DNA from 4 places in the Comamonas sp. CMM02 genome. Region 4 is predicted to be linked to each of the others. Evidence: predicted binding sites of a transcription regulator. Region 4 holds the regulator's gene; each other region holds the start of a gene.
What was found. The regulator sigma-54, encoded in region 4, starts transcription at its own class of promoters, with help from an activator protein. The targets are predictions, from matches to a motif close to TGGCANGNAANCTGCTTT.
Positions count from the first base shown of each region.

Region 1: the regulator sigma-54 is predicted to act here: its motif matches at 2,856-2,873, upstream of IB213_RS15215 (ammonium transporter).
Region 2: the regulator sigma-54 is predicted to act here: its motif matches at 1,949-1,966, upstream of glnA (type I glutamate--ammonia ligase).
Region 3: the regulator sigma-54 is predicted to act here: its motif matches at 3,085-3,102, upstream of IB213_RS14980 (P-II family nitrogen regulator).

Region 1 covers NZ_JACUZW010000004.1:351,278-359,299, reverse strand. The annotation lists gene IB213_RS15225 (GMC family oxidoreductase) at 1-860, shown strand, start outside; gene IB213_RS15220 (hypothetical protein) at 1,088-1,414, opposite strand; gene IB213_RS15215 (ammonium transporter) at 1,512-2,822, opposite strand; gene IB213_RS15210 (TSUP family transporter) at 3,167-3,925, shown strand; gene IB213_RS15205 (ABC transporter substrate-binding protein) at 4,188-4,958, shown strand; gene IB213_RS15200 (amino acid ABC transporter permease) at 5,068-5,850, shown strand; gene IB213_RS15195 (amino acid ABC transporter ATP-binding protein) at 5,847-6,602, shown strand; gene IB213_RS15190 (DMT family transporter) at 6,744-7,670, shown strand; gene IB213_RS15185 (LysE family translocator) at 7,725-8,022, opposite strand, start outside.
Region 2 covers NZ_JACUZW010000001.1:1,086,498-1,094,519, reverse strand. The annotation lists gene IB213_RS04965 (hypothetical protein) at 1-291, opposite strand, end outside; gene glnA (type I glutamate--ammonia ligase) at 489-1,904, opposite strand; gene IB213_RS04955 (EI24 domain-containing protein) at 2,186-3,025, opposite strand; gene IB213_RS04950 (phosphoribosyltransferase) at 3,247-3,771, opposite strand; gene IB213_RS04945 (adenylosuccinate synthase) at 3,825-5,201, opposite strand; gene IB213_RS04940 (ATP phosphoribosyltransferase regulatory subunit) at 5,232-6,380, opposite strand; gene IB213_RS04935 (DUF2065 domain-containing protein) at 6,470-6,661, opposite strand; gene hflC (protease modulator HflC) at 6,716-7,606, opposite strand; gene hflK (FtsH protease activity modulator HflK) at 7,618-8,022, opposite strand, start outside.
Region 3 covers NZ_JACUZW010000004.1:304,966-312,987, forward strand. The annotation lists gene IB213_RS14965 (YbfB/YjiJ family MFS transporter) at 1-361, opposite strand, end outside; gene IB213_RS14970 (LysR family transcriptional regulator) at 460-1,395, shown strand; gene IB213_RS14975 (YifB family Mg chelatase-like AAA ATPase) at 1,411-2,949, opposite strand; gene IB213_RS14980 (P-II family nitrogen regulator) at 3,156-3,494, shown strand; gene IB213_RS14985 (ammonium transporter) at 3,521-4,903, shown strand; gene glcE (glycolate oxidase subunit GlcE) at 5,068-6,192, shown strand; gene glcF (glycolate oxidase subunit GlcF) at 6,245-7,504, shown strand; gene IB213_RS15000 (ProQ/FINO family protein) at 7,581-8,022, shown strand, end outside.
Region 4 covers NZ_JACUZW010000001.1:13,012-21,033, reverse strand. The annotation lists gene rbsD (D-ribose pyranase) at 1-116, opposite strand, end outside; gene rbsK (ribokinase) at 113-1,027, opposite strand; gene IB213_RS00100 (ABC transporter permease) at 1,053-2,042, opposite strand; gene IB213_RS00095 (sugar ABC transporter ATP-binding protein) at 2,063-3,634, opposite strand; gene IB213_RS00090 (sugar ABC transporter substrate-binding protein) at 3,646-4,590, opposite strand; gene IB213_RS00085 (RNA polymerase factor sigma-54) at 4,765-6,342, opposite strand; gene lptB (LPS export ABC transporter ATP-binding protein) at 6,397-7,167, opposite strand; gene lptA (lipopolysaccharide transport periplasmic protein LptA) at 7,167-7,808, opposite strand; gene IB213_RS00070 (thiol:disulfide interchange protein DsbA/DsbL) at 7,925-8,022, opposite strand, start outside.

The sequences.
Region 1 (8,022 bases), on a different contig from region 4:
TACTGCGCGACAAGGGCATTCCAGTCACGCTGGATTTGCCGGGCGTGGGGGCCAACTTGCAAGACCACCTGCAGATCCGCTCGGTCTACAAGGTCAATGACACGCCCACGCTCAATACCTTGACCGCGACACGCTGGGGCAAGATGCGCATCGGGCTGGAATACCTGCTGCACCGCACGGGGCCAATGAGCATGGCACCCTCACAGCTGGGTGCGTTCACGCGCAGCCACCCCGACATGCCGCACCCCAATTTGCAATACCACGTGCAGCCTTTGTCGCTGGATGCATTTGGCGAGCCGCTGCACAGCTTTCCCGCCTTCACGGCCAGCGTGTGCAACCTCAACCCCTCCAGCCGTGGCACGGTGCAGATCAAGAGCCCCAATTTTGAGGACGCACCCTCGATTGCCCCCAATTACCTGAGCACGGCACATGACCGCCAGGTAGCAGCAGACAGCCTGCGCGTGACGCGCAACATCGTCAGCCAGCCCGCGCTGGCACGCTACAAGCCCGAGGAATGGAAGCCGGGCACGCAATACCAGACCGATGAAGAGCTGGCACGGCTGGCGGGCGACATTGCCACCACCATCTTCCACCCCGTAGGCACCACCAAGATGGGGCGTGACGGCGATAGCATGGCCGTGCTTGACAGCCATTTACGTGTGCGTGGCGTGCAGGCACTGCGTGTGGTGGATGCCGGTGCCATGCCCACCATCACCAGCGGCAACACCAACAGCCCAACGCTGATGCTGGCTGAAAAAGCGGCGCAATGGATTCGCGCAGACCGCAAGGCACGCAACGCCAAAGTGGAAACGGCTGTCGCTTCTGCCATGGATGAGCCCATTCACGCCCTGACGGTCTGACGACTACAAAACAGCTGAAGCGCAGATCCACTTAAAAAGTGAGCTGCTAACGCTTAATACACAACGCTTTCAGATATAAAAGTATTTAAAAACGCCACTGCATAAGCGATACAAGCTCACTTTTAATCACCACCGCTTTTTACACACGATGCCGTGCAGGGCCAGGCGGCAAGCCACAGCGCCTGCATGGCAATGGCCTCGCACCGGCGGGTAACGGGCAACAGCACTCAGCGCAAGCCCCCGATATAGCGTTCAGCATCGCCAGCCCCCGGCGCATTGCTTTCGCGCAGATTTCGGCTCGCCCGCTGCGCCAGCGGCGGTACGGACGGTGAGGCTAGTTGTGCACCGGTCGGCAGCAGCGCCTCCAGCTTGCTGGCCAGGTCAGCCAGTTGCGCATCTCCGTCTTCCCGGGCTTTGGCCCGTGCAACGCACACCACTTCACGCGCGTAGTCGTCGTTTTCGGCCATCCAGTCGGTATCGGTCACACGGCCTGCCTTGCGCCGCAAGGCTACATGCAGGTGGGCTGCCGTTGCCACACGTTCACTGTTTGCCATCACCCACTCCTTGCTTGATTGCTGCACCGAGCCCTGTGACTCCAGGGCATGGCGGTCTCCCACTGCACGCCGCAGGCTGGAGCAGCGGGGTTCATGCTTACTGACCCACGTGCTCCCGGTGCTGGGTAATGTCCAGACCTTGCTGCTCATCATGCAGCTCCACCCGCACCGGGGTCACCCGGTCGGTCAGCCACATCAGCACACAGGTGGCCACAAAGCTGTACACCGCCACCGCAACCACGGCCACGGTTTGCGCCAGCAGGTTGCCACTGGCGCCCGAGATGGTGCTGCTGACAAACACCCCGGTGAGGATGGAGCCCACCATGCCCCCAAGGCCGTGTACGCCAAACACGTCCAGCGAATCATCGGCACCCAGCCAGCGCTTGAAACCCGTTGCGCCCCAGTAGCAGACCAGGCCAGCCATCGCGCCAATCAGCAGCCCCGAGCCCATGTCCACAAAACCGGCTGCCGGCGTGACCGCCACCAAACCGGCAACCAGACCCGAGCACAAGCCCAGCAGCGAGACGCGCCGGCGGAACATCCACTCGCCTGCCGCCCAGCCAATCGCACCGCCGGCTGCTGCCAGATGGGTCACCACCATGGCCAGTGCTGCGCGCCCGTCGGCTGACAGGGCAGAGCCACCATTGAAACCGAACCAGCCCACCCACAGCAGGCACGCGCCCAGCATGGTCCAGCCCAGGTTGTAGGGCTGAAACGCTTCGCGTCCATAGCCCGTGCGCTTGCCCAGATAACAGGCGCAGGCCAGCCCTGCAGCGCCCGCATTCACATGCACCACGGCCCCGCCAGCAAAGTCCAGCGCCCCCATGCGCGCCAGCCAGCCACCGGGCTCCCACACCCAGTGGGCCACGGGCACGTAGACGCACAGGCTCCACAGCGCCATAAACAGCATCAGCGCACCAAACCGCATGCGCTCTACAACAGCCCCCACGATCAACGCCGCAGTGATGATGGCAAACGTCAGTTGAAACAGGGCGTAGGCTGCCTCCGGAATATGCGCAGCCATGTGACTGACCGACAGCTGCTGCGCCGCCAGCTGGTAATCCAGCCCCGCAAACCAGATGCGCTCCAGCCCTCCCAGCCAGCGGTTACCGGGCGTAAAAGCCAGCGAATAGCCCACGGCAAACCACACCACACTGACCACGCAAGCAGCACCCAGTACTGCCGCCAAGGTGTTGAGCACATTTTTGCCGCGCACCATGCCCGCGTAAAACAGCGCCACGCCGGGCAGCGTCATCAGCAGCACCAGCGCCGCAGATACCAGCACCCAGGCCGTGTCGGCACCACGAATTTCGTCAAACCCCACCATGTGCTGCGCCTGCACCCCCACGGGCAGTGCCATCAGCGCAGCAGCAACCCCCATCCAGCCCAGCGTGTTGTGCATCTTCATGTCCATCCCCCTTTGCTTTTTGGTGACCGCCACCAAGCACAAGCTGTGCCCGGCTGTCTTTGCGCTAGCTGCGCGCCCACCACATGGCTGTCAGACGTTTCCGAACAAGCTTGCGGGAAATCCCCGATGCACCAGACCGATGCAGCCGTTACAGTCCATCCACTCAAGCGCTGCACCAAGGTGTAGCAAAGAGGGCCCGAGGAGACAAACTCGATCCACAAACAGACCAATATCTAAAAAGCATCCGCCAATGAGATGCCTTTCCAAAGCGCCGGTACCCCCGGCGCTTTTTGTTTGGGCAAGTGACAGCTTCACGCCGTCAGGGCAGCGCACAATCGACCACCATGGAATGGATCTTTATCTCTCTGGCTTCGGCCCTGGCTGGTTTTGTGGATGCCATCGTCGGCGGTGGCGGGCTAATACTGGTGCCCGCCATGTTTGCTGCATTTCCCACCGCTGCACCCGCCACCTTGTTTGGCACCAACAAAAGCGCTGCGGTCTGGGGCACGGCCATGTCAACGTGGCAGTACAGCCGCCGCATCTCCATCACCTGGCCCACCATCATTCCGGGCATCGTGGCAGCAGGTGTCGGTGCCTTTGCCGGTGCATGGGCCGTGACCCTGGTCAACCCCGACTTTCTGCGCAAGCTGCTGCCCTTCATCTTGCTGGGCGTGCTGATCTACACACTGGCCAAAAAAGAGCTGGGCCGTGAACACACCCCCCACCGCAGCCAGCGCGCTGCGCAGTGGCTGACAGCAGCTATCGGTCTGGTCATCGGGTTTTACGACGGCTTTTTTGGACCTGGCACGGGCAGCTTTTTTGTCTTCTTGCTCGTACGTCTGCTGGGCTATGACTTCTTGAACGCTTCCATCAACGCCAAGCTCATGAACGTGATGACCAACTTGGCGGCCATTGCCCTGTTTGCGATAAAGGGGCACGTGTGGTGGCACTTTGCCATTCCTCTGGCCATTGCCAACGTGCTGGGCAGCGTGCTGGGCACCTGGATGGCGCTGCGCCATGGCGCAGGCTTTGTCCGCGTGATTTTCATTGTGGTGGTCAGCCTGCTGATCTGTAAAACCGGCTGGGATGCCTTTGGCGGGTAAACCCGAGCCTCGTAGACGCAAACCCTTGGGGGCTGCTCAGGCAGCCTTCTGCGCTGGCGAAGTCTCACTTCTATAATTGCGGGTTGCTTTCGCCGCCAAGCCGCTCTTTTTTGGTGCATTGACACCAACACCCAGCGGCACTGCCGGGCACTGTTGTGTGCTGGCTGTGGCCTCTATTTTTTTCCGCGCCGCGTGGTGCGTGCGGAGGCCCCATCTCTGGGGCCGGGGGTCTGGACCCTGCGAATGTCTCCAGGAACTACACATGAAACGCATTTCCCTGATCGCCGCTGCCGCCGTTGCAGTGTTGGCTACAGCTGGTGCCCACGCCCGCTCGTTCGAAGCCATCCAAAAAGACGGCACTATCCGTCTGGCCACTGAAGGCTACTACACCCCGTTTGCCTACTTTGAAGGCAAAAAGCTGACCGGCTTTGAGGTGGAGCTGGCCGAGCTGATGGCCCAGAAAATGGGGCTAAAGACCGAATGGAAAACCATTTCCTTCGACGCCCTGCTGACTGGCCTGAAGCAAGACCGCTGGGATTTGGTGATCTCCTCGCACGGCATCACCCCCGAGCGTGAAAAGGCCGTCACCTTCACCGCCCCGCACTACTGCTCAGGGGCGCAGGTGATTGCACTGACCGACGCTATCAAAAGTGCCAAGGATCTGACCGGCAAGACCGTCTCTGCGCAAACCGGCACCACCTACCTGGACTACGTTCAAAAGAACGTGCCCGGTGTCCAACGCGTGGTGAACTTTCCCACCAACGAAGCCGCCCTCAATGCGCTGATGACCAAGCGCGTTGACGCGTGGGTGACCGAGCGTTTCCTGGCCAAGGAAATGCTGCAAAAGAACAGCAAGATCAAGTTCAACCAGGGCGAACTGCTGTTTGTCGAACGCGTTGCCTCTGCTGTCTCCAAAGACAACCAGGCTTTGGCAGCCGCATGGAACAAGGCATTTGCCGAGTCTTTGAAAGATGGCAGCTACGCCAAGATCTCGCAAAAGTGGTTCCAGGAAGACATCCGCTGCCCGGAATAACGAAGCATGGGTAGCCCCGTGGTCCGTCAGCGCTAGCGCCCGGCCACTGCACCCTACGCCCTGAAGAGATTGCTCCAGGGCGTTTTCGTTTTTCCATTCTGGTTTTTCTATGCTTACTGCTATCTGGCCCACCCACTGGAGCCGCACCCAACGCAGCAACGCCACCCTGGTCACAGCCCTGTTGCTGATGGTGGTGGTGGTGTCTGCACTCGGCCAGTTGCTGGCCCTGCTTCCCGAGCCAATTGGTGACCACGCCGGCGAATTTGCCGAAGGCGCACGCACCACGCTGTACCTGACCTTGATCAGTGGCTCTGCCGGCCTGCTGCTGGGTGTGGCTGCAGCGCTGGCCCGTACCTCGGGCAATGGCCTGCTGCGCAGCATTGCCAGCACCTACATCTGGATCATTCGCGGCACGCCGCTGCTGGTACAGATTCTGTTCATGTACTTTGCCCTGCCGGTGCTTGTGCCAGGCCTGAATCTGCCTGACTTTGCCGCTGCAGTGATTGCGCTGGCGCTCAATGTGGGGGCCTACAACGCCGAAGCCGTGCGCGCCGGCCTCAACGCCGTGCCCCGCGGGCAGGCTGAAGCCGCCCGTGCGCTGGGTTTGCCCAAAACCCGTGTGTTCACCGATGTGGTGTTCCCGCAGGCGTTCAAGATTTCGCTGCCTCCACTGGTGAGCAACTTTGTGGCTTTGCTCAAAGACTCTTCGCTGGCCTACGCCATTGGCGTGGTAGAGCTGACCAACGTGGGCAACCGCATCCAGTCGTCTACCTTTCAGCCCGTTGAAACGCTGCTGACGGTGGGCGTCACCTACCTGGTGCTGACCACTTTGGTGACCCAGGTGACCGCAGCCATCGAATACCGTTTTGACGTGGAAGGCCGCCAAAAATGAGCCAAGCTGCCAATACCCGCACGCCCTACATCGTCTGCGACAAGGTGACCAAAAGCTTTGGCACGCACCAGGTGCTGCAAGGTGTATCCACCGCATTCAGCAAAGGCGAAGTAACCGTCATCATCGGCGCTTCTGGCTCGGGCAAATCCACGTTGCTGCGGGCACTCAACCGCCTGGAGCCGCACGACGGCGGCACGATCACCATCGACGGCGTGCCCGTCACCGACCACGAAGCCACGCTGCAAAAACAGCGCTGCGAAGTGGGCATGGTGTTTCAGCAGTTCAACCTGTTCGGTCACATGACGGTGCTGGACAACGTGACGCTGGCACCCCGGCGCATCCACAAGATATCGCGCAGCGCTGCCAACGCCAAAGCCATGCAATTGCTCGAACGCGTGGGCATGCAGGACCATGCACACAAGTACCCGTGGCAGCTCTCGGGTGGTCAGCAGCAGCGCGTGGCCATTGCGCGTGCGCTGGCCATGGAGCCACAGGTGATGCTGTTTGACGAACCCACCAGCGCGCTCGATCCCGAGATGGTGCAGGAAGTGCTGGAAGTGATGCGCAGTCTGGCCAAGGAAGGCATGACCATGATTGTGGTGACCCACGAAATGGGCTTTGCCCGCGAAGTGGCCGACCGCGTGATGTTCTTTGACCAAGGCTGTATTGCCCACGAAGCACCGCCGGCAGAGTTTTTTGCCCGCCCTGCCAACGAGCGCATTGCCGCATTCATCGGGCGCGTGGCACACTAGGCGCTGTTTTCACACCCGTTGCGGGCTATCAAACAAAGGAGCTATTAGCGCCTGTGTTTTCAGGGTTTCAGCATGTTTTGATGCTGAAACATAGATAACATAAGCGCTGACTGCTTCTTTTTTTACGCCTGCCTTTTTCACATGCGCACTCAACGCTGGGGCCTTGCGGCCTTGCTGGCTGTCACCGTCGTCTGGGGCACCACCTTTCCGGCCATGAAGCAGCTGTCGGCAGACCTGTCTGCGCTGCAGATCATCTGGCTGCGTTTTGGCATGGCCGCCGTGGTGTTGCTGCCCCTGTGGCGCGGCATGCGCAGGGCCGAATGGCGCTGGGGCCTGGGGCTGGGCGTGCTCAATTTTCTGGCCTTCTGGCTGCAGATTGAAGGGCTGAGCCACACCACCAGCAACCGCAACGCCTTCGTCACCGGATTGAACGTGCTGATCGTGCCTTTGATCGCCTGGCTGGTGCTGCGCCGGCGGATGGGCTGGCAAGTGTGGGCCGCCTGTGCCATGGCCGTCGCCGGCATGTGCCTGATGTTTTTTGAAGACAGCCCGTGGAATTGGGGCGACACGCTCACCCTGTGCAGCGCTGCCGTCTACGCCGTCTATATCTTGACCATGGAAGCGGCCGCTCTGCGTAATCAGGCCGCTCCACTGCGCGCCACGCGCATGGCGGCAGCGCTGGCGGGTTCCATGTGGGTATGCACCACGCTGATGCTGCTGGTGCAACCTAACGGCATGGCCCAACTGCATACACAGGCCATGGCGCTGTCTGCCAATGCCTGGGGTGCACTTATTTACCTGGGGCTGATTGCCAGCGCCATGGTGGTCATCTTTCAGGCCTGGGGCCAGCAGCGCGTAGATGCCATGCGCAGCGCGATTGTGTATGGACTGGAGCCGGTGTTTGCCGCGCTCACCGCCTGGTGGCTGATTGACGAACGCATGGCAATGCTCGCCTTTGGCGGTGCAGCCTTGATTGTGGTGGCCCTGATTTTCAGCCAGTGGACCCCACCACCCTCGCGGACAGGCCAGCGCACAACACCTGCCGACACCGCCCGGCACGGCACCTGAACTCATTGGGCTGCCGTGCCCTGCTTGCGCGTATGCATGGTGCGTGCTGCGTGCTCAGCCCCACAACATGCCGTGCAAGGCATGCACCAGACCACCCACGCCAATCACCAGCAACAGCACGGCCGCCACCAGCAGCAAACTCCGCTGCAGTGCGGGCCGCACCAGTTTGCGCACCAGCAGTGTCAGCAGCAGCAGGGTTGAAAAATCCAGCACGATCCACAGCCCGGTCAGCAGCGCAATGCTGTGATCCGGCGACGGCAGCACCCCCATGAATTGCGGCAGAAAAGACGCAAAAAAGATGATGTCCTTGGGGTTAGAAATGCCCAGCGCAAAGCCCCGGACAAAGCCTGCG
Region 2 (8,022 bases), 1.1 Mb from region 4:
GATGGCACGGGCATCGTTATCACGGGCTTTCTGCTGATTCGGATCGACCTGCACAGCCCGATTACTGACTGCAGGCTTGGGTTCACTGCTCGCTGCTTTTGCAGAAGAGGTGCCAGCGCCGCCGCCATCCGTGTGCACCACCGTGACGTGGCCACCCTCCATTACTTGACAGTTGCGCTGCTTGGCCACAGCGGCACTGTTGGTGTATTCATTGCCGCACCGGTAAATACGCTCTTGAGCCATGGCATTGCCAGCCATGGTGCACACCAAGAGAACTATCCATTTATTCATTCTTATGCCTCCATGCAAGGTTGGGCCGTGCGTCCACCAAGGTTGACGGCATCACTGCATTGTGCAGTGCAAGCCGCGCACTGTCCTTGATTTTCCGACTAGGCATAAGCACCTTTGTCCTATAAAAAAAGCAGCCCGAAGGCTGCTTTTGCGCATCTGCAGACAGCAGCCTGTGTACACAGGCCCCTTCATGCAGATTACAGCGAGTAGTACATGTCGTATTCGACAGGATGTACGGCCTGGCGAAAGCGTGTCACTTCACCCATCTTCAGCTCAATGTAGGCATCAATCATGCTGTCGCTGAACACACCACCCTTGGTCAGGAAAGCGCGGTCGGCATCCAGTGCTTCCAAAGCCTGGTCCAGGCTGTGGCAGACAGTGGGCACCAGCTTGTCTTCTTCTGGAGGCAGGTGGTACAGATCCTTGGTGGCAGCTTCGCCTGGATGGATCTTGTTTTCCACACCATCCAAGCCAGCCATCAACAAGGCTGCAAAGCCCAGGTAGGGGTTCATCAGTGGGTCTGGAAAGCGTGCTTCCACGCGGCGACCCTTGGGGTTGCTCACGTAAGGAATACGGATCGAAGCCGAGCGGTTCTTGGCCGAGTAAGCCAGTTTCACTGGGGCTTCAAAGCCAGGGACCAGACGCTTGTATGAGTTAGTACCGGGGTTGGTGATGGCATTCAGTGCACGGGCGTGCTTGATGATGCCGCCAATGTAGTACAGGGCAAAGTCAGACAGACCGGCATAGCCGTCGCCAGCAAACAGGTTCTTGCCATCTTTCCACACGGACTGGTGCACGTGCATGCCAGAGCCGTTGTCACCCGAATAGGGCTTGGGCATGAAAGTGGCAGTTTTGCCGTAGGTATTGGCCACGTTCCAGATCACGTACTTTTGCAGCTGTGTCCAGTCAGCACGCTCAACCAATGTCGAGAAGCGTGTGCCGATTTCGTTTTGACCTGCGCCCGCCACTTCGTGGTGGAACACTTCAACTGGAATGCCCAGAGACTCCAGGATCAGGGACATTTCAGCGCGCATGTCTTGCGTGCTGTCAACCGGAGGCACGGGGAAGTAGCCACCCTTGACGCGTGGACGGTGACCGCGGTTGCCGCCTTCAAACTTGGTGCCCGTGTTCCAAGGCGCTTCGTATTCTTCGATTTCGAAGAAGGGGTTGTGCGGCTCTGTACCCCAGCGCACGCCGTCAAAAATGAAAAATTCAGGTTCTGGACCAAAGTAAGCGGTATCGCCCAGGCCAGAAGCCTTCAGGTAGGCTTCTGCGCGCTTGGCTACCGAGCGGGGGTCGCGGTCATAGGCCTTGCCATCACCGGGTTCGATCACGTCACACTGCAAAATCAGTGTGGTTTCTTCAAAGAAGGGGTCGATATTCGCGGTATTGGGATCGGGCATCAACAGCATGTCCGAAGCTTCAATCCCCTTCCAACCGGCAACCGACGAACCGTCAAAGGCGTGGCCCGAAGAGAACTTGTCATCATCGAAGTGCGACACAGGCACGGTCACGTGCTGTTCTTTGCCACGGGTATCGGTGAAGCGGAAGTCAATAAATTTGACCTCGTTGTCCTTCACTAGGTTCATCACATCTGCAACGGTCTTAGCCATCAGGTTCTCCTGGAAAAGCGCTTCATAGAAAGTACGCGTTTAGCAAAGCAGTTTGTGTGCCAGCTTGAAACTGGCCCTGCCCCATACTTTCACAAGCATAAGGCCATGAAGTATGTGGGCTTCACGGCCTTTGAGTCATTCACCATTTTGGTGCAAATCTAGCAAACTCCTCCGAGCCTGCTTCATGGGCACCATTTTAGTTCGTAAGAACGCACCATATTGATGCACTTAGTCATCTACCCTACGGAATGCACCAATTGATTCAAAACACAACGGACGGTTTAAAGAACTGGCGCCGAAGATGGTGCATCAGGTGCTGCATCGGGTGCCGTTGCTGCACGCAAGCTGTACAGCGCCGCCAATCCATAGTGGGCAAACCACAATGAGGAAAAAGCGAGCACGAGTGCATAAATCCAGATGGCAATAGGAATCAAAATCCAGAATGCCGCCACGAACACCATGCCAGACGCCCAGACAATGGCAGGCGCTGCGCCAGCGTAGCCGCAGATCACCCCCATCAACATCAACGGATAACGGTGCTGCTTGAAAATGATTTGTCGCTCAGCCTGGCTGGCATGCTCAGCCAGTGCATCAAAGGCCATGACCCGGTAAGTCAGCCAGCCCCAGATCAGCGGTGGCAACACCAGCACCAGGGGCGGCACCAGCCACAGCGGGATCGACAGCAGCAACGCCAGCAATGCCAATGCCGTAGAGCCCATGGCCCATAAAGCACTACTGGCCCAGCCACCGCCGCGTTTTCGCTCCAGATGCGCAAAGCGGCGCTGCGCTACCAGCTCCACCATTTGCGGCGTCATCACCATCGCCACTACAGCCAGCGCAACGATGACGATCACAGGGCCCATCAGCAGCACCACAGTCACTGCCGCCGCTACAGCGCTTGCATAGGCGTAGCTACTGCCCATCCATGCCCACAGCCATTGCAACCAGCTGGCTCGCTCCAGCCATGTCTGCACGGCAGCCACAGCGCCATCCCACCAAAAAATGCCCACAAGCGCGACCATGGCGGCCACGACAAGCAAGGGGAACAAGGACCACGCAATCACTCGTCCCCGTAGGCAGTCAGCCAAAGCGCGCCACAGTGCATCAAACATCATTTGCATGGCATGAGCATAACGTCAGCATGTCGACACGTGCAGGCCTGGATTTATGACTGCACTGTAGAAATTTAAAATAATAGCTATCAACGCTTTATACATATACATTTCAGATACTTTTATATTTGAAATGATTGGTACATAAGCGATAACAGCTCCTATTTATTTATCACCTGAGAATAAAAAAGGAGCCACAAGGGCTCCTCTTTCAGGGAATGCAAACTCAATTACAGCTTCCACTTTTCCATCAACTTCTCTGGCGAGAGGTTGTCATAGCCTTCAAAGGGCTGGTGAATCCATGGATTGGTCGGCAGGTCTTCTACCGAGTAGTCCGACTTGAACGTCGAGACACCCTTGGTCCAGATCACGGCCGTACGCATCTCTGTGATGGGCTGGTAGTTTTCCTTGAGCATCTTCACCACGGCATTCAGTGTCACGCCTGTGTCAGCCAGGTCATCCACCAGCAGCACGCGGCCAGCGATTTCACCCTTGGGAGTGGCAATGAAGCGACCAATATCCAGGTGCCCCTGCACCTTGCCTGCTTCAGCACGGTAAGAGCTGGTGGACATGATGGCCAGAGGCTTGTTAAAGATGCGGCTCAAGATATCACCTGGGCGCAAGCCACCACGGGCCAGGCACAAGATGGTGTCAAATTCCCAGCCGGACTGGTGAATTTTCAAAGCCAGCTTCTCGATCAGACCATGGTATTCGTCGTAGCTAACGTACAAGTGCTTGCCGTCTTCAGTCAACATGTTCGTGTTCCTGTGTAAATTCGCGAGGAGCGTGTTTATAGAGGCAATGCCACTTACGCAGCAACGTAGGGGTTTTGCATCAGGATGGTGTGATCGCGATCAGGGCTGGTCGAAACCATGGCGATCGGCACGCCAGTCACTTGTGCAATACGGTCCAGGTAGTTGCGCGCTGCCACAGGCAACTTGGCATAGTCAGTCACGCCAACGGTCGTATCAGTCCAGCCGGGAATCGACTCGTAGATAGGCTTGCAACGCTCGATGTCGTCAGCACCCAGAGGCAGGATGTCGATCTTCTCGCCATCCAGCTCGTAGCCCACGCACAGTTGCAGCTCTTCAATACCGTCCAGTACGTCCAGCTTGGTAATGCACAGACCTGACAAACCGTTGATTTGTGCCGAACGCTTGAGCAACGCAGCATCAAACCAGCCACAGCGGCGCGAACGGCCTGTGGTCACACCCTTTTCAGCACCCACGGTCGACATGATGTAGCCGGGCGTGCCTTCTTTTTCCCACTCCAGCTCGGTCGGGAAGGGGCCACCACCCACGCGGGTGCAGTACGCCTTGGTAATACCCAGAACGTAATGCAGCATGCCCGGGCCTACACCAGCGCCAGCGGCGGCATTGCCTGCCACGCAGTTGGACGATGTCACGTAGGGGTAGGTGCCGTGGTCCACGTCCAGCAGCGTGCCTTGTGCGCCTTCAAACAGCAGGTTTGCACCTGCGGCATGTGCGTCGTTCAGTTCACGCGAAACGTCGGCAATCATGGGCTTGAGCAGCTCTGCGTGGCGCATGGCTTCTTCGTAGACCACATCAAACTGCACTTCGCCGTCCTTGATGTAAGGCTTGAGCGCGTCGGCAAATTCAAACTTCTTGGAGCCCAGCACTTCCACCAAGATGTGGTTGTGCAGCTTGAGCAGCTCGCGCAGCTTGGTTGCAAAGCGCTCAGGGTGCTTGAGGTCTTGCACACGCAAAGCACGGCGGGCAATCTTGTCTTCGTAGGCGGGGCCAATGCCCTTGCCAGTGGTACCAATCTTTTGCACGCCGCCTTGTTCGCGGGCCGCTTCACGGGCTACGTCCAGGGCTTGGTGGAAAGGCAAGATCAGGGGACAGGCTTCAGACACGCGCAGACGATCGCGCACGCTCACACCCGCCTTTTCCAGGCCTTCGATTTCCTCGAACAGCTTGCCGGCCGAGAGCACCACACCGTTGCCGATGTAGCACTTAACGCCAGGGCGCATGATGCCGCTAGGAATCAAGTGCAGCGCAGTCTTGACGCCATTGATCACCAGAGTGTGACCTGCGTTATGACCGCCTTGGAAACGCACAACGCCTTGAGCGCTTTCGGTCAGCCAATCGACCAATTTACCCTTGCCTTCGTCGCCCCACTGGGTACCGACGACGACCACGTTGCGACCTTTGGTTGCTTTCATAATCTCAAATCCGATGAATTGAAAAATGCCTTAAACGGCTTGCACGACCCATTGCCCGGCGCTTTGCACCAGTGCACGGTCGCAGTGGAATTCGTCCACCTCGCTCTCATGCCCGGGAAGCACACAGACTACGGTCTCACCTTGGCTGCGCAACTGCGCAATAGCAAGACTGAGCTGTGCACCATTGCCCCAGGGAGCGCGGATGGCTGCACGCAGCGGACGCGATGGAACCACCGACACCAACTGCTTGATGTCCAGCGAAAAACCCGCCGCTGGACGGTTGCGTCCAAACACGGCACCCACTTCGTCGTAACGACCTCCACGCACCAGCGCATCGCTGGCTCCGGGGGCGTAGACGGCAAAGCGTGTACCGCTGTAATAAGAATAACCACGCAAATCTGCCAAGTCGAACGTCACGTTCGCTTCAGGGAACTGCGCCGCAAACCACTTCAAATGCTGCAGTACATGCTGAGCACCCGGTGTGCGCTCCAAAGCTTTTTCAGCTTCATCGAGCACTTTGACATCACCGTACAACTGCAGCAATGCCAGCAAACCGTCACGTGAGGCCTGCGGAAAATTTTTGGTCAGCGCGACCAGCGCCGTCGCATCCTTGGAGGCCAGTGCAGCATGCACCTTTTGCAGCACATCGCTGTCCACCATCACGCCAGCCAGCAGACTGCGTACCAGGCGCACATCAGCCAGATCTACCGTAAACCCGCTCACGCCAGCACCTTCTACACAGGCCAGCGCCAGGCTCAAGGCTTCAATATCAGCCTCAGGTCCTGCGTGCCCATAGATTTCGGCACCAAACTGCAATGGCTCACGCGTGGCACGGGGGCGGTCTGGCGCAGCATGCAGCACAGGGCCGCAGTAGCACAAGCGCGTGACGCCTTCACGATTGAGCAAGTGCGCATCAATACGCGCCACTTGCTGCGTCATGTCTGCACGCAAACCCAGTGTGTGACCTGAAATTTGATCTACCAGCTTGAAGGTTTGCAGATTCAGTGCTTCACCGGTGCCGGTAAGCAAAGACTCCAGATACTCCAAGAGTGGGGGCATGACCAATTCATACCCATAGCTGCGCGCCGTATCGAGTAATCCTCGACGCAACTCTTCGATGTGCCGAGCCTCAGAGGGCAAAACATCGGCGATGTGATCCGGCAAGGCCCAAGCGGACATGGAAAAAAGGGGAGGCTGTTAAAAACGTGATTCTATCGGCTATCGCTGCCCCGCCCTAAAAAAGGCTTAAGGCCTAGCCACTATCCACGTTATTTGAGCAGCCACAGCAGGCTCAGACCGACTGCTATACAGAGCAGTCCCACGAAACGTATTTGGCCGTCTCGCAGGGCTAAAAGCTGGGCAAATGCACCGCGCCAGCGGCGCGGAGAAATGAAAGGAAACAATCCCTCAATCACCAAAAACAAAGCCAAGGCGGCCCACCAAGAAACTTCAGATTCCATGGATGGAGCTTAGCGCCTTGGCCTTAAAGAGGCAGACGGAAGACCGTATGCAACTTAGTTCGTACCCGTCCCACTGCTGCGGTAAGACTTGAAGAAATCAGAGCTTGCAGGATCAACCAAGATGACGTCATTCTTGTTCGCAAAGCTGGCCTTATAGGCATCCAGGCTGCGATAGAACTTGGCAAACTGAGGGTCTTGACCAAATGCTTGCGCATAGATCTTGGCAGCCTCGGCATCACCTTCACCCTTGATTTTCTGTGCGTCACGATAGGCATTGGCCACAGTGATTTCACGCTGACGATCAGCTTCAGCACGAATTTTTTCACCTTCAGCAGCACCCGTTGAACGCAGCTCATTGGCTACGCGCTTGCGCTCTGCCTCCATACGGCGGTAGACCGATTCGGTAATGGTTTCGGCGTAATCCACACGGGTAATACGCACGTCCACCACATCCACCCCCCAGGGTTTCCCGCCGGTAACGGCCTTCAGCACCTCGGCCTTGACATCGGCCATCAGCGTATCGCGCTTGGAAGAAAGCAACTCACGCACAGTGCGCTTGTTCACTTCTTCCTGAAAAGCGTTGCGCACAACGCGGTTCAGCTGCATGGCCCCGGCGCTTTCGTCCAGGCCAACGTTGCGGATGTACTCCGATGGATCAGAAATGCGCCAGCGCACATACCAGTCGATCACCACCCGCTGCTTTTCAGCCGTCAGCATGGGCTCGGTATCGGTGCTGTCCAACGTCAGCAAACGCTTGTCGATATAACGAACGTTTTGGAACGGCGGCGGCAGCTTGAAGTTCAAGCCTGGCTCAGTAATCACGCTCTTGATTTGACCCAAGGCGTACACGACACCAAACTGGCGCTGGTCAACGACAAAGAGCATCGAGCTCAACAGCGCCAACACCACCAGCAGGCTCGAGGCAATAAATCCAACTCTGTTCACAACAGATCTCCTCAGCGTGGTTCGCGATCACGCGAACGGTTCAGGTCGCGGGCACGTGTATCAACAGGGGGCGCAGCGGGCACGGCAGTCGTGGCATTTTGCGATTGCGCACGTGCGGCGGCATCTTGCGTTGCCTGAGGTGCCACACCTGCGCCTTGCATGATCTTGTCCAGCGGCAGATACAGCAAATTAGAGCCCTGACGGGAATCCACCAAAATCTTGGTCACGTTGCTGTAGACCTCTTGCATCGCATCGGTATACAGACGATCGCGCGTCACTTGCGGGGCTTTCTTGTACTCGGCCAGCAAAGAGCTAAAGCGTTCTGAATCACCTTCGGCTTGCGCTGCAATACGTGCACGATAGCCATCTGCCTCTTCCTTCAGACGTGCTGCCGTACCTGTGGCACGAGGGATCAC
Region 3 (8,022 bases), on a different contig from region 4:
CCGAGGGGCCCAACACCATCAAGGTGGCACCTGCAATGCCTGACAGCAGGCGCCAGACAAAGAACACGGTCATGGGTTGATCAAAACTGCAAGCCGCAAAGCTCAGTGCCACCGCAAACCAGCACCCAACCAGAACGCGCACGGCCCCCCAACGCTCGGCCATCGGCGCAGCAGCCAGCGCGCCAATCAAATAACCCAAGAGGTTGGCTGCCCCCAGATAGGCCACCTGCTCGCCGGTGAACCAGCCTGCCAGCACCATCTCTGGCATCAAGGCTGTGTAGGCAAAGCGTGCCAGTCCCACACCACTGAGTGTGGCCAGAAAGCCGGTCAAGAAAAGCGGAAATTCAGAGCGTCGAATCACATGGAACCTTGAAGTGATGGGGCAGATTAGGCGTTTGTCATGATCATGTCCAATGATTCAAAATGAATGCCATCATCTTTTTTTGTGATTGATGCCCCATGCAACTTAAATCTCTGCGTATTTTTGATGCCGTTTGCAGCACTGGCAGCTTTGGTGCCGCCGCACAGCGGTTGCACACCGTGCAGTCGAACGTGACAGCACACATCAAGAAGCTGGAAGAAGAGCTGAAGGTGCAGCTGATGGAGCGCAGCAATGGCCCGGTGCGCCTGACCCCCGCTGGCCATACCTTGCTGCCTCAGGCGCAGCGCCTTTTGCAGACCCACGATGACACTTGTGCGCTGTTTGCGGGTGAGGTACCGCCTGCCGGCAGCTTGCGCATAGGTGCGATGGAAAGCACGGCGGCCTTGCGCCTGCCCAGCGTGCTGGCCAAGGTGTACCAGGCCCACCCCCACATTGACCTGCAGTTGCGCACTGGGCCCACGGCGGCATTGCTGGACGATCTGGTGCGCGGAGCGCTCGACTGCGCCTTTGTGGCGGGCCAGCCACCCAACCCGCGCTGGTGGGCGCAACCCGTGTTTCAGGAGGAGCTGGTGCTGGTGGGGCCAGCGCCCATGCAGACATTGCCCGCGCCAGAAGTGCTGCTGCACACGCCATTTCTGGCATTCAGGCAGGGTTGCAGCTACCGTCAGCGCATTGAATTGTTGCTGGCCAGCCAAGGCATCACGTCCACACGCATCATGGAGCTGGGCACGCTGGATGCCATCTTGGGCTGTGTGGCTGCAGGCATGGGCTTTGCGTTGATGCCGCTGGCACTGATGCAGACCCAGCAGAGCCGATTTGGCACTCATTGTGTGCGCTTGCCTGAGCCTTTGCGCAGCCAGATCGGCGTGGTCGATACGTGGCTGGTGGCCCCTGAGCAACAGGGCTGGTCACCACAGTTGCGGGCATTGGTTGGCAAGCTCTCCCCACTGGGGGGCGTGCCCAGGCATAGCGCCAGTCAGGCGGACGGCAGCTTGCTTGCCAGCGCAAGATGAGGGTTGCGCAGCAGCCTACTTTGCGGTGTGCAGCAGTGCTCGGCGGTATTGCATGGCCTCAGCCACATGCGTGCTGGCAATGGTGTCGCTGTGGGCCAAGTCTGCAATGGTGCGCGCCACACGCAAGGCACGGTGGGTGGCGCGGGCAGACCAGCCCAGGCGCTCTGCTGCCTTGCGCACCAGTTGATGTGCACTGTCTTGCAGGTGCAAAAATCGATCCAAAGCGTCGCCTTGCAATTGCTGGTTGCTGCAGGACTGGCGTGCCATGGCGCGCTCACGTGCTTGCACAATGCGGCTGCGGATGGTGGTGCTGCTTTCTTCGTTGCTGGCGGACAGCAGCTCCTGCGCTGGTAATGCAGCGACTTCAATGTGCAAATCAATCCGGTCCAGCAGCGGTCCGCTGAGCTTGCCTTGGTAGCGCGCCACCTGGTCTGGAGTACAGCGGCAGGCGCGTTGGGTGGAACCCCAGAAGCCACAGGGGCAAGGGTTCATTGCGGCGATCAGCTGAAACTGTGCCGGAAATTCTGTACTGTGAGCTGCGCGGGCAATGGTGATGCGGCCTGTCTCCAGGGGCTCGCGCAGGGCTTCTAAAGCGTTGCGGGCAAATTCAGGAAATTCATCCAGAAACAAGGTGCCATGGTGGGCGTATGAAATTTCACCTGGTTTAGGCGGCGAGCCGCCGCCCACCAAAGCCACAGCGCTGGCGGTGTGATGGGGGCTGGCTGTGCGGCGCAGTCCCCATTGGTCGGCCTTGAAGCGTCCGCACAAACTGGCAATGGCAGCGCTCTCCAGTGCCTCGTGTGCAGACATGGGGGGGAGTAATCCGGCAAAGCGCTGTGCCAGCATGGATTTGCCAGAGCCGGGAGGCCCCACCATCAATACGCCGTGCTGGCCGGCCGCCGCAATCTCCAGCGCGCGTTTGGCGGATGCCTGGCCCTTGACATCGCTGATGTCGGCCAGCGTTGCATGCGCGGTGACGGGGGGCGCTGGCATGCGTTGCCAGCCTGCGCTGGTGGTGGGATCGAGTGTGGCCGGGCAAGGGAGTAGCTGTGCCACGACATCCAGCAGATGTTGTGCTCCATAGACCTCAGCCTGAGGGGCGCATGCAGCCTCAGCGGCACTTTCCATGGGCAGCACCAAGCGCACAGCCGCGTGCTGCATCTGCAGTGCCAAGCTGGTAGCAAGCGCCCCGCGCACAGGCCGAAGCGCACCCGATAAAGACAGCTCTCCTGCAAATTCCCAGCCTTGCAGTTTTTTGGCATCGATCTGCCCGCTGGCAGCAAGGATGCCCAGCGCTATGGGCAAATCAAAGCGGCCAGAGTCTTTCGGAAGGTCGGCGGGCGCCAGGTTGACGGTGATGCGCTTGTTGTTGGGAAACTCCAGCCCGCTGTTGGCAATGGCGCAGCGCACGCGTTCGCGGGCCTCTTTGACTTCAAGGTCCGCAAGCCCCACCAGACTCAGGCTGGGCAGACCATTGGCAAGGTGGACTTCCACGGTGACAGACGGTGCTTGCAGTCCCAGCAATGCCCGACTTTGCACACAGGCCAAGCTCATGAACGGTCTCCTCCCTATTCCGGTGCAAGTGCGCGTCAGAAACCTGGCTCTAACTTGCACTGATTTGGTGCATTGGCGGCAAGTGGCGCGCGCTCACTGTAGGACGCTTGTAACTCTCGCTTCAATGCCGCTGGTTGGCACGCTAACTGCTTAAAGGGGTTGTCACAACACTTTTTACAACTTCCCACTTCCCGGAGGAACGTCTCATGAAAATGGTGTCAGCCATCATCAAGCCCTTCAAGCTCGACGAGGTGCGCGAAGCCCTCTCGCAGCTTGGGGTCCAGGGCATCACCGTGACCGAGGTGAAGGGTTTTGGCCGCCAGAAAGGCCATACCGAGCTGTACCGCGGTGCGGAATACGTCGTGGATTTTTTGCCCAAGGTCAAGCTGGAAGCAGCGGTGGACGATGCCGTGCTTGAGCAAGTGATCGAAGCCATCGAAGGTGCAGCACGCACAGGAAAGATCGGCGACGGCAAGATTTTTGTTTACGACCTGGAGCAAGTCGTGCGTATCCGCACCGGTGAAACCGGCAAGGAAGCGCTGTAACGCAACCCCTAATGCAAGAGACTGACATGAAAAAATCGCTCCCTGCACTCACGCTCGGCGTAGGCCTCTTGGCCACAGCCGCAGGTGCCTTTGCTCAAGAAGCTGCGCCTGTTGCAGCTGTTGTTGTAGAAGCCGTTGTGCAAACCGCAGCACCTGTGGCTGCCGCCGCGCAAGAAGTGGCCAAGCTGGACTCCGGTGACACCGCGTGGATGCTGACATCCACCATGCTGGTGATCTTGATGACCATCCCGGGCCTGGCCTTGTTTTATGGCGGTCTGGTGCGCTCCAAGAACATGCTGTCCGTGCTGGCACAGGTGTTCACCATCTTCTCGCTGATCACTGTGCTGTGGGCTATTTATGGCTTCTCGCTGACGTTCGGTGGCGAAGGCAAGTTCTACGGAGACTTCAGCAAGCTGTTCCTGGCTGGCATCACGCCCGACACGCTGTCTGGCATGCTGCCCACCATTCCTGAGTATGTGTTTGTGGCCTTCCAGTCGACCTTTGCTGCGATTACGGTGGCGCTGATCGTGGGTGCCTTTGCAGAACGCATCAAGTTCTCTGCCGTGATGATTTTCTCGGTGCTGTGGTTCACCTTCAGCTACATCCCCATGGCCCACATGGTGTGGGGCGGTGGTTTGTTGGCAGCCGATGGCGCGCTCGATTTTGCGGGCGGAACGGTGGTGCATATCAACGCTGCCGTGGCTGGTCTGGTGGGTGCCTACATGGTGGGCAAGCGCATCGGCTTCGGTAAGGAAGCCCTGCCTCCTCACAGCCTGACACTGACCATGGTGGGTGCATCCCTGCTGTGGGTGGGCTGGTTCGGTTTCAACGCCGGCTCCGCTGGTGCTGCTAACGGTGGTGCAGGTCTGGCGTTCATCAACACCATCTTGGCAACTGGCGCTGCTGCCGTGGCCTGGATCGTGACGGAGTCACTGCACAAGGGCAAGGCTTCCATGCTGGGCGCCGCATCCGGTGCGGTGGCTGGCCTGGTCACCATCACTCCCGCCGCTGGTTTTGTGGGCCCCATGGGTTCCATCGTGATGGGTCTGATTGCTGGCCCTCTGTGCCTGTGGGGGGTGTCTGGTCTGAAGCGCATGCTCAAGGCTGACGACGTGTGTGATGTGTTCGGCGTACATGGCGTGGGCGGTATCTTGGGCGCTATCTTGACGGGTGTGTTTGCCTCGCAAAGTCTGGGTGGCACAGGTGGTCTGAGTCCTGACACTTTCGCCATGGGTGCGCAGGTCTGGGTGCAGTTCAAGAGCGTGATCGTGACCATGGTCTGGTGCGGTGTGGTCTCTTACGTCTGCTTCAAGATCGCAGATATCCTGGTGGGTCTGCGAGTGGCTGAAGATGCTGAGCGCGAAGGCCTGGACATCACCACCCACGGTGAGTCTGCCTACAACCGTTAAGCATAGACAGCAGGCAGCACGCACTGCCTGCGAGGTTTGCTTGAACCGCCCCTTCGGGGGCGGTTTTTTTGTTGCTGCAGCGCAGCGTGATTCACGCAGGGCATTCAAAAAATTCACGCCCGGACAGCTGGTAAAAAACCGTGGTGTCGCTACGATTTACAGCCATGGATGCAGCCCTTCACCAGATTCAAGCGCGCGTACGCGCCGCCATTGCTGAACAAACGCCCCTGCGCATTTGCGGGGGTGGCAGCAAAGACTTTCACGCCATGCAATTGCAAGGCGACATTGTGGACACCTGCAGCCTGACAGGCATCGTCAGTTATGAGCCCAGCGAACTGGTCGTGACCGTCAAGGCTGGCACACCTTTAGCAGAGCTGGAGGCCGTACTGGCTGCGCAAGGCCAGTGTCTGGCGTTTGAGCCTCCCCACTTTGCCGGCAGTACCAACAGGCAAGCTACGGTGGGGGGCATGGTGGCTGCCGGATGGAGTGGCCCGGCCCGCGCCAGTGCAGGGGCCGTGCGCGATTTTGTTCTGGGCATTGAAATCATCAATGGCAAGGCTGAGCTGCTGCGTTTTGGTGGCACGGTGATGAAGAATGTGGCGGGCTATGACGTCTCGCGCCTCATGGCCGGTAGCTGGGGAACTCTGGGCCTGATCACGGAAGTCAGCCTCAAAGTTTTGCCCGTTGCGCCTGCAGAAACCACGCTGCGCTTTGATGGCGTGTCGCAAGCCGAGGCTCTGCAGCGCCTGAACCTGTGGGGCGGCCAGCCTTTGCCGCTGAACGCCAGTTGCTGGGTAGAAGACGCTGGTGTGGACACGCTGTATGTGCGCCTGCGTGGTGCGGTGGCAGCGGTGGATGCGGCATGCCGCAGCATGGGTGGCGTACGGCTGGACAGCGCGCAGACGGCGGGCGACTGGCTGGCCTGCCGTGAACAGCAATTGCCATGGTTCACCACGCGTACAGCCACCGAGTGCCTGTGGCGCTTGTCGGTGCCGCAAACCGCCCCGGTGCTGGCGCTGCCTGCGGGCGTGGCTGCACCGCTGGTGGAGTGGCACGGTGGCTTGCGCTGGGTGAAAGCACCACGCGCAGCCGGTGCCAGCTTGCACCAGATTGCACAGGCTGCAGGGGGTAGCGCTTTGCTATTCAGAGCTGAAAGCCAAGAGCAGATCAGCGCTGAAGCCATATTCAACCCAAATAACCAGGGCGTGGTGCAGATACACCAGCAATTGAAGCAGGCGTTTGATCCCGCGGGCATTTTCAATCCCGGGCGTACCTCGGCGTTGTTCTAAGCGCTGCGCACCGGCAATGGTCAGAATCTAGAAAACCCACGAGACAACATCCATGCAAACCAATTTGGCACCCGAGTACCTCGGAACGCCCGAAGGGCAAGAAGCGGAATCCATTCTGCGCAAGTGCGTGCACTGCGGCTTTTGCACGGCCACCTGCCCCACTTACCAGATTCTGGGCGATGAGCTCGATGGACCCCGCGGCCGTATTTACCTGATCAAGCAGGTGCTGGAAGGGCAGGCGCCCACGCGTGCCACGCAAATGCACCTGGACCGCTGCCTGACTTGCCGCAACTGCGAGTCCACCTGCCCCAGCGGCGTGCAATACGGGCACCTGGTGGACATTGGCCGCAAAGTGGTGGACGAAAAGGTGCAGCGCCCCGTGGGCGAGCGCATGCAGCGCTGGCTGCTCAAGGAAGGCCTGACGTCACCCTTGTTTGCACCGGCGATGAAGCTGGGGCAATCCGTGCGCAGCTGGCTGCCTGAGAGCATTCAAGCCAAAGTGCCGCCCAAGAGTGAGCACGGCGCATGGCCCACCCGCAGCCATGCACGCAAAGTACTGCTGCAGCAAGGCTGTGTACAGCCGGCCATGTTGCCCAACATCAACTACGCCACCGCACGCGTGCTGGATGCGGTGGGCATTCAAACCGTGGTGGTGACACAAAGCCAGTGTTGTGGTGCCGTGAAGTACCACCTCAATGACCACGAGGGCGGCAAAGCCCAGATGCGCGCCAATATCGATGCGTGGTGGCCCGCTGTTGCCGCAGGCGAGGTGGAGGCGATTGTGAGTAACGCCTCAGGCTGCGGTGCCATGGTCAAAGACTGGGGCCATGTGCTGCAGCATGAGCCGGCCTATGCTGACAAAGCGGCCCGTATCAGCGCGTTGACACGGGATTTGAGTGAGCTGCTACCCGCCTTGCTGCCGGAGCTGGCGGCCAAGCTGCAAGGCAAGGTGCAGGTGGTGCAGCAGCCCATGGCTTACCACCCGCCGTGCACCTTGCAACATGCGCAAAAGCTCAAAGGCGTGGTGGAGGCCAACTTGGGCAAGCTGGGATTTCAGCTGACCACGGCGCGCACCGAGTCCCACCTGTGCTGTGGATCGGCAGGCACTTACTCGGTGTTGCAACCGGTATTGTCCAAGACGCTGCGTGATCGAAAATTGCGAGCACTCAACGAAGCTGTGACTGAACCTGTAGCCATTTTGTCGGCCAATATTGGTTGTATTGCCCACCTGCAAAGTGGAACGCCGCTGCCTGTACGCCACTGGGTGGAAGTGCTCGATGAGGCGTTGGCTGCGATTGCTTCACACAACTAAAGAGGCCATCGATTCGCATTGATGGCGCAATGCTGGCATCATCGCGTGTTTGATTTTTTGCACTGGCCTACCGCCCATGACCGAACCCGTGTCCTCCACCGTTGAAAACGCTGCGCCCGCCGCACCGGCGCAAGCGCCTGCCCGAGCCGACCGTCGTCCTCCCCATCACGGTGGCCGTGGTCGCCCTGCTGGCAATGCAGCTTCGCGCCCAGTGCGTGAAGTTCACCCTGTGCTGGCCCAGCTGGCGCAACTGCACCCCGTGCTGTTTGGTGCCACCGTGCAGCCACTCAAGCGCGGGACATACCAAGACCTGCTGGCTTTGCACGGTGAGGCGCTGGACAAGGCGGGGCTGAAGGTTGCCATGGCGATCCACACCCGCTCGACCCGCTATCTGAATGCGGTGGCTTCGGGCGCTGCGCGCCACGATCTGCAAGGCAATCCGGTGGAAGCCATGGCACCGGAGCATGTGTTCCACGCCTTGGTGGAAGTGTTCAAGCGCAAGAAGCCCCGTGATGGCG
Region 4 (8,022 bases):
CAAGGTACACCCGCCGGTACTGGCAGGCCCGCATCACCCACCACCACCACATCGTTGTGCCCCAATTGCGCAATCAGGTGCGAGAGTGCGGCATTTAAAAGTTTGGTTTTTTTCATTGCTGTTCAACTTCCGTACGCTCAGGGATAGAGGGCTGCGCCCCTGCACGGCCAATGCACAGGCTGGCAGCGCGGATGCCCCATTGCACCGCCTGAGCCAATGTGCTGCCCTCCCCCAGACGGGTGACCATGGTGCCGAGAAAGGTGTCGCCCGCAGAAGTCGTGTCCACCACCTCAACCTTGGGCGCAGGGTGAATGCTGTGACCTGCGGCATTGACTGCCACCGCACCCTGGCTGCCCATGGTGACCACCACCTGCCGGACACCTTGCTCAACGAAATACTGGGCAGCGCGCACAGCCGTAGCTGCATCCGTCACCGCCATGGCAGACAGCTCTGCGGCTTCGTGTTCATTGACCACCAGCGTGTCAATCCATGACCACCACTGGCTGGGCACAGCTTTGACCGGCGAAGGGTTGAGCACCACTTTGCAATGGCTGTGCCGGGCCATGGCCAGTGCACGATCCAGCACCTCCAGCGGAGTTTCAAACTGCACCACCAGATAGTCGGCCTGCGCCAGCACTTCGCTGAAGCTGGCAGGCAAGTCGGCCAGTGCATTGGCGCCGGCAATGACGGCAATCCGGTTGCTGCCATCGGCCTCCACCATCACAACGGCCGATCCTGTGGCAGCACCGTCATGCACGGCCACATTGGACACGTCAACACCATCGGCTGTCAGCGCATCACGCAGCACCTCGCCATGCGCATCACGGCCCACACAGCCCACCAGCGCCACTTGGGCACCATGGCGCGCACAAGCCACCGCCTGGTTGCCACCCTTGCCGCCGGGGATGTAGCTCAGGCCCTGGGCATGCACCGTTTCACCACGCTCAGGCATGCGCGCAAGGCGCAGCACCACATCCATATTCAAGCTGCCCAGCACCACAATGCGGGTCTTGGAAGATTGCGTCATCACCAAATCTCTCGTCTGCCCGGGATTAATGCTTGCGCTGACTGCGGCGCTGGCGAATGGTATCGACCACCACTGCCACCACAATCACGGCACCTGTAATGATGCGCTTGCTGGGTTCGCTGGCACCGATTTGTGCCAGCCCAGCTTCCAGCACCGCAATGATCAACACCCCAAAGAAGGTAGTGACCACGGAGCCACGCCCGCCCATCAAACTGGTGCCGCCAATCACGACCGCTGCAATCACTTGCAGCTCCATGCCAGAGCCCGCATTCGGGTCGGCCGCTTCCAGTCGCGCCGATTGCATCAGACCTGCCAATGCGGCCAAAAAGCCCATGGCTGCAAACACGGCAATGCGCACGGGTCTGGGGTCGACACCGGCCAAACGCATGGCCTCTTCATTGGTGCCAATGCCTACGACGTAGCGGCCAAACACGGTGCGGCTGAGCACCAGCTGGCCAATGATCACCACGCAGATGGCGATAAAAAATGAGGCCGACAGCCCACCCAGCCACGGAGCGGCCAAGCCGCCCATGGCGTCACCCACGTACTGGGTGCGTGAATCGGTCACCAGATAAGCACCACCGCGCACCGCCTCCAGCATGCCCAACGAGACGATGAAGCTGGGCAGTTGCCATGCCACCGAGATACCCCCGGTGATCGCGCCACAGACCACACCCACCATCAGGCCCAGCGCAGCAGCCCCCCAGACTCCCCACTCCCATTGCAGCATGGCTGCGGCCGCAGCCGCCGCGCTCAGCGCCAGCACAGAGCCCACCGACAGATCAATGCCCGCAATGATCAAGATAAAAGTCATGCCCACGGCCATCACAGCCAGCGCAGGGATTTCGTTGGCAATGGACAGCAGCGTGTCCTGGGTGAGAAAGTAGTCCGACATGGAGCTGAACAGCGCCACCATGGCGATCAGCACCACAAGCAAACCGAGGTAGGTGCCAATTTCCTGGCGCCATGGGCTACACGCTGCAGCCGGGGTGGAGATAGAAGTAGAGGAAGACATTGGGTGAGGTAAGTATTGTTTTAGGCGGCAGCCGTTGCGGGCACTTGTGCAGTGACGTCACCAAACGCCGCGGCGAGCAAGGCTTGCTGGCTCCACGCTCCGCGCTCAAAGGTAGCCACAATGCGGCCCTGGTACATGACGGCAATGCGGTCGCACAGCTCCATGAGCTCCCGCAGGTCACTGGAGACCACCATCACTGCTTTGCCCTGGTGGGTCATGGTGTTGATCTCGGCGTACAGATCAGCGCGAGCACCCACATCGACACCACGCGTGGGCTCGTCCAGCAAGACCACGGGGCAGTCCCGGTGCAGCCAGCGCGCAAAGATCACCTTTTGCTGGTTGCCGCCGCTCAAGGTGCCCACCGGCTGTTCCGCATTGACCGCGCGCACACGCAAGCGCTGCACCATCTGCTTGGCCAGTTGTGCTTCGCGTGAGCGATTGAGCCAGCCGCCACCGGAAACCGAGCCCAGATGGCTCAGCGAGGTATTCACGCGAATCGACTGGGGCAACAGCAAGCCCTGTGCTTTACGGTCCTCGGTAATCAGGCCAATACCTGCGCGCACCGCCTGCATGGGGCTGCGCCAGTTGGGAGTGACTGTTTGGGGCTGTTGATCGGGGTGCTGACCAGTCAGCTCAATACTTCCGGTATCGGCTTTGTCAGCACCGTACAGCAGCCGCATCAGCTCTGTACGGCCCGCGCCCACCAAGCCAGCCACACCCAGCACTTCGCCCGCGTGCAGCTCCAGACTCACATCCTTGACCACATCACCGCGTGACATGTTCTCTGCGCGCATCAGCACAGGGCCGGCCTTGCGCCGGGGTTTGTCGTCCAGCGTTTCCACATGGCGGCCCACCATGCGCTCCACCAAGGTAGCTTCCGACAGGCCTTGCATGGGAAGGACATCCACCAGACGACCATCGCGCAGCACGGCAGCGCGCTCGGCCACGCGCTGCAGCTCTTCCAGACGGTGCGAGACGTAAATCAGCGCCACGCCCTGTGCCTTCATCAGATCAATTTGCTTGAACAGATGCTCAATTTCATTGGCCGTCAGCATGGCTGTGGGCTCATCCAGCACCAGCACACGGTTGCCATCGCGCAGATTGCGGGCGATTTCCACCATCTGCTGCATGCCAATGCCCAGCTCGGACACCTGGGTGCGCGGATCAATGTGATTGAGCCCCATTTTGGCCAGTTGCTCGCGCGCCAGCTCGTTCAAGCGACGGTGATCAACCACGCCCCAGCGGTGCGGCAATCGATCCAGCAGCAAGTTCTCAGCCACGCTGAGCGTATTCACCAACCCCAGCTCCTGCAGCACCATGCGCACACCTTGCCGCTCCGCATCGGCGCGCGAGGCGGGAGCAAAAGGCTGACCCATCAAGGTCATCTGCCCACGAGTTGCAGTCACCAGGCCGCACATGATCTTGGAGCAGGTGCTTTTTCCTGCCCCGTTTTCACCGGTCAGTGCCAGCACTTCACCCGCCCGCAGGTCAAGACTCACACCATCCAGCACCGTGCTGCTGCCGTAGTCTTTGCCAATGCCTTCCAGGCGCATGACCACGCTGCCACGGTCTGCAGGAGTTGGGAATGCCATGAAAGCCGCCCTTACTTGGTGACCAGCACCACGTCGGTTTTCACCTCAACGGGAAGCTGTGCCTGCGGCGTTTTATCTTTGATGGCCTTCAAGGCCACATCAATCCCAAACGCGGCCTGTTTGGCTGCAAACTGGTCTGCCGTGGCCAGCACGCGGCCATCCTTGAGCATGGGTTTAATGGCCTGGATGTTGTCGTAACCGACAACCAGCACCTTGCCCGTCTTGCCTGCCGCACGCACCGCAGCCACAGCGCCCAGGGCCATGGAGTCATTACCCGCCAGCAATGCCTTCAGGTCTGGGTTCTCTCGCATCATGCCAGCCGCAACAGTGTTGCCATTGGCAATTTCCCAATTACCGGACTGCACGCCCACGATGCTCATCTTGGCAGCATCCATGGCATCTTTAAAGCCTGCAGTGCGCTGCTGTGCGTTGGTGGTGGTAGAGACGCCTTCAATGATGCCGACCTTGTCACCCGCCTTCAGCTCCTTGGCCAGACGCTCGCCCACCAGCTTGGCACCCAGGCGGTTGTCAGGTCCCACAAAAGGAATGTTCAGGTTCTTTTCCTTCAGGGCTTCAGGGTCCAGGCGGTTGTCGATATTCACAACAATCACACCCTTGTCCACTGCATTTTTCAGCACTGGCACCAGCGCCTTGGAGTCAGCAGGCGCAATCACGATGGCCTGCGCCTTTTGCGCCACCATTTGCTCAACCATCTTGATCTGCGCGGCGGTATCGGTTTCGTTCTTGATACCGTTGCTCACCAGCACATAATTTTTATGTTCTTTGTTGTGCGCCTTGGCACCGTCTTCCATGGTGCGGAAAAACTCATTGGCCAGCGACTTCATGACCAGCGCCACCTTGGGCTTTTCTTCGGCATGGGCCACAGGCGCAATAGCGCCCAAAGCGGCCAAAGTGGCGGCCCCAATGGCCAAAAGGGTGTGACGACGTTGCTGCATGGTGGTTCTCCGAGCGCGCTGCGCGCTCAACTGGTTAACACAAGCTGGGAAAACAAAAGCGCCGCCCACAGGCAGCGCATTTTGATTCAACTCGCGCGATTCTATCGAGCGCTAGCAAGCTTAGCTAAACAGTAAGCACAAACCAACACAGGCGCAACGGGATGCTCCCCCGGCTTACAGCGCTTTGCGCAAATTTGCTGGCGCAATCTTCAGCGCCTCTCGGTATTTGGCCACCGTGCGGCGTGCGCACTCAATGCCCTGCTCCTTGAGCATCTCGGCAATCTGGCTGTCAGACAGCGGTTTTTTGGTGCTCTCCGCCGACACGAACTGCTTGATCAACGCCCGCACCGCCGTACTGGAGGCGTTGCCCCCCGTTTCCGTGCCCAGACCCGAGCCAAAGAAATACTTCAGCTCATACGTGCCATGGGGGGTGGACATGTATTTGGCCGTGGTCACGCGGCTGATGGTCGATTCATGCAGCCCCAGCTCATCGGCAATGTCCCGCAGCACCAAGGGGCGCATGGCCAGCTCGCCATGCACAAAGAAGTTCTTCTGCCTATCCACAATCGCTTTGGACACCCGCAAGATGGTGTCAAAACGCTGCTGCACATTCTTGATAAACCAGCGCGCCTCCTGCAGACGCTGCTGCAGCCCAGCATGCCCCTCGCTGCCCTTGTGGCTGCGCAGTGCCCCGGCATAGATGTCATGCACACGCAGGCGGGGCATGACATCGGGGTTGAGTTGAACACTGAACTGAGCCATGCCATCAGCCCCGCGGCGCGCGACTTTCTTGACGATGACATCGGGCACCACCACGTTGCGCTCCACATTCACAAAGCGACGCCCAGGCTTAGGTTCTAGCCGTGCAATTGCCCCCAGCGCAGCGCGCACCTTGGCTTCAGGCAGACCGCAGGCCTGCATGAGTTTGCGAACATCGCGCCGAGCCAGCAGCTCCAAGGGCTGCGCGCACAACTGCAGCGCCATATCGATCAGGTCGGTGTCACCACCTTGGTGGCGCAGGTGCTGAAGCTGCAGGCGCAGGCACTCTGACAATCCACGTGCGCCCACGCCCACAGGCTCCAGGGATTGCAACAAACCCAGAGCAACGGTAAAGCGGTGCACCAGTTCTTCTAACTGCTCCAGATCCGAGGGGCCTGCCAGACCCAGAGCCAGCTCTTCCAGTGAATCTTCAAGATACCCATCGTCGTTAAGGTTTTCAATCAGAAAACGCAGCGCGTACCGATCCAGCTCGGACAAACGCAGGGACAGCGACTGCTGGAGCAGAAAGTCTGTCAAAGACTCATGGGTGCCTGCCAGCTCCAACGCGGTGGGCGCATCGTCATCATCGCGGGTGCCGCGAGGCAGGGCATCGCCACCCCACTCGCTGTCCTCGAACGCCATGTCCACACTGCCATCGCCTTCCCAATCGCTAGGAAGATCATTTTCAGAGGCGGAAGCATCTTGATCTTTTTGTCCATCAGCGCCTGCTGCGCCTGCACTATCCGATATGGAGTATTGCGCCTCATCTGCCGCATGTGCATCGTATTCAGGTGCTGCATCAACGCTGGCTACACCAAATTCTTCAGAAGGGGCATCCTCATTGGCCACCTCAAGAAAGGGATTCTCGTCGAGCATTTGCTCGACTTCTTGGGAAAGCTCCAGCGTAGATAGCTGCAAGAGGCGGATGGACTGCTGCAGTTGTGGCGTCAGCGCTAAATTCTGTGAGACCCGCAGTGACAAACCTGGCTTCAACGCTGTACCCCTCTTTCGACCCTTGTTGTTTTTCCTGAAAACTGCCGTAGAGGGCTACATCCTGAAGTGTTCGCCGAGGTAGACCCGTCTGACATCCGGGTTCTCGACGATTTCCTGTGGCGTTCCCTGCGCCAGTACTGTGCCATCACTGATGATGAAAGCGTGGTCACAGATACCCAGTGTTTCACGCACGTTGTGATCGGTAATCAGCACACCGATGCCGCGTTCCTTCAAAAAACCAATGATGCGTTGAATTTCAATGACGGCGATCGGATCGATGCCGGCAAAAGGCTCGTCGAGCAAGATGAAGCGCGGGTTAGTGGCCAAAGCGCGGGCGATCTCCACGCGGCGGCGTTCCCCCCCAGACAGCGCCAACGAAGGCGATTTGCGCAGATGGTCCACGCGCAGCTCTTGCAGCAAGGACGTCAGCTGTTTTTCAATCTCATCTCTGGACAAAGACTGGCCCGCATCATTTTTTTGCAGCTCCAGCACCGCGCGCACGTTGTCTTCCACATTCAATTTGCGAAAGATGGAAGCTTCTTGCGGCAGGTACGACAAGCCCAGGCGCGAGCGCTGGTGAATGGGCATGCTGCCCACGGAATGACCATCGATGAATACATCTCCACCATCGCTGCGCACCAGGCCTACGATCATGTAAAACGAAGTGGTCTTGCCTGCACCATTGGGGCCGAGCAAACCCACCACTTCACCTTTTTGCACAGTCATTGACACATCTTTCACCACCTTGCGGCTGCCATACGACTTGGCCAGGTGTCGGGCTTCCAGCTTGCTGGAGACCACAGTGTCCGGGGTGTTCTCAGCCATTACTTGCCTTGTAGATTCAAATTACCAGAAGGCTGCAAGGGCTGTGCAGGCACGGGGGCAGAAGGGCTCGCACTGGGCGCTGCCTTGGGTGCCAGGATGGCACGCACACGGCCGCCAGAACCGGCTGGTGCTGACGACGGCTCGTTGGTGCGCTTTTCGCCATCCACAGTGAACACATCTGTCAGATTGTTATAGGTAATGACGCTGCCCATGATGTCATCACTGAGCTTACCGCCCGTATAACGGCGCAACTGGCCACGGCGAATCAGCTTCACATCATCGGTCTTGCCGTTGTACTCAATGATTTCGCCTTCACCCTCGACCACTTCATCGGGGGCACCGGGAGCCGTATCGCGCTTTTGACGGAAGTAGGCGCGCTTGCCCGCTTCAGCCTTCACCACCCCATGCTGATAGCCCTGCGCATCCTGGCGCACATCCAGCTGCGCACCGCGCAACACAATGGTCCCCTTGGTCATGACCACATTGCCGGTGAATACGCTGGTCTGCGTCAATTCATCGTGGCGCAGTGCGTCCGACTCAATGTTCATGGGCTTGTCGCGATCCGCACGCTCAGCATGCGCTACGCCTGCAGCCCCCGCAAGGGCCGTCAACAAGAGGCAGGTGATGAATTTTGATGTCATGGGCAGGGCACGTTTCTTGCAGCACATTGTAGTCACGCATCCTCGTTTTCCATTAAAAAGCCCGCACAAGGCGGGCTGTCGATGTAGCAAAGAGCTGGAAAAGCCGGCCCTGACCATTACGCCTTGGCGCTTTGTGCCACCAGATATTCCACCACACGCAGCACGTTGGGCATGCTGCCCGCACGAGGACCGTCGGTGTAGTAGCGGCCAGCCA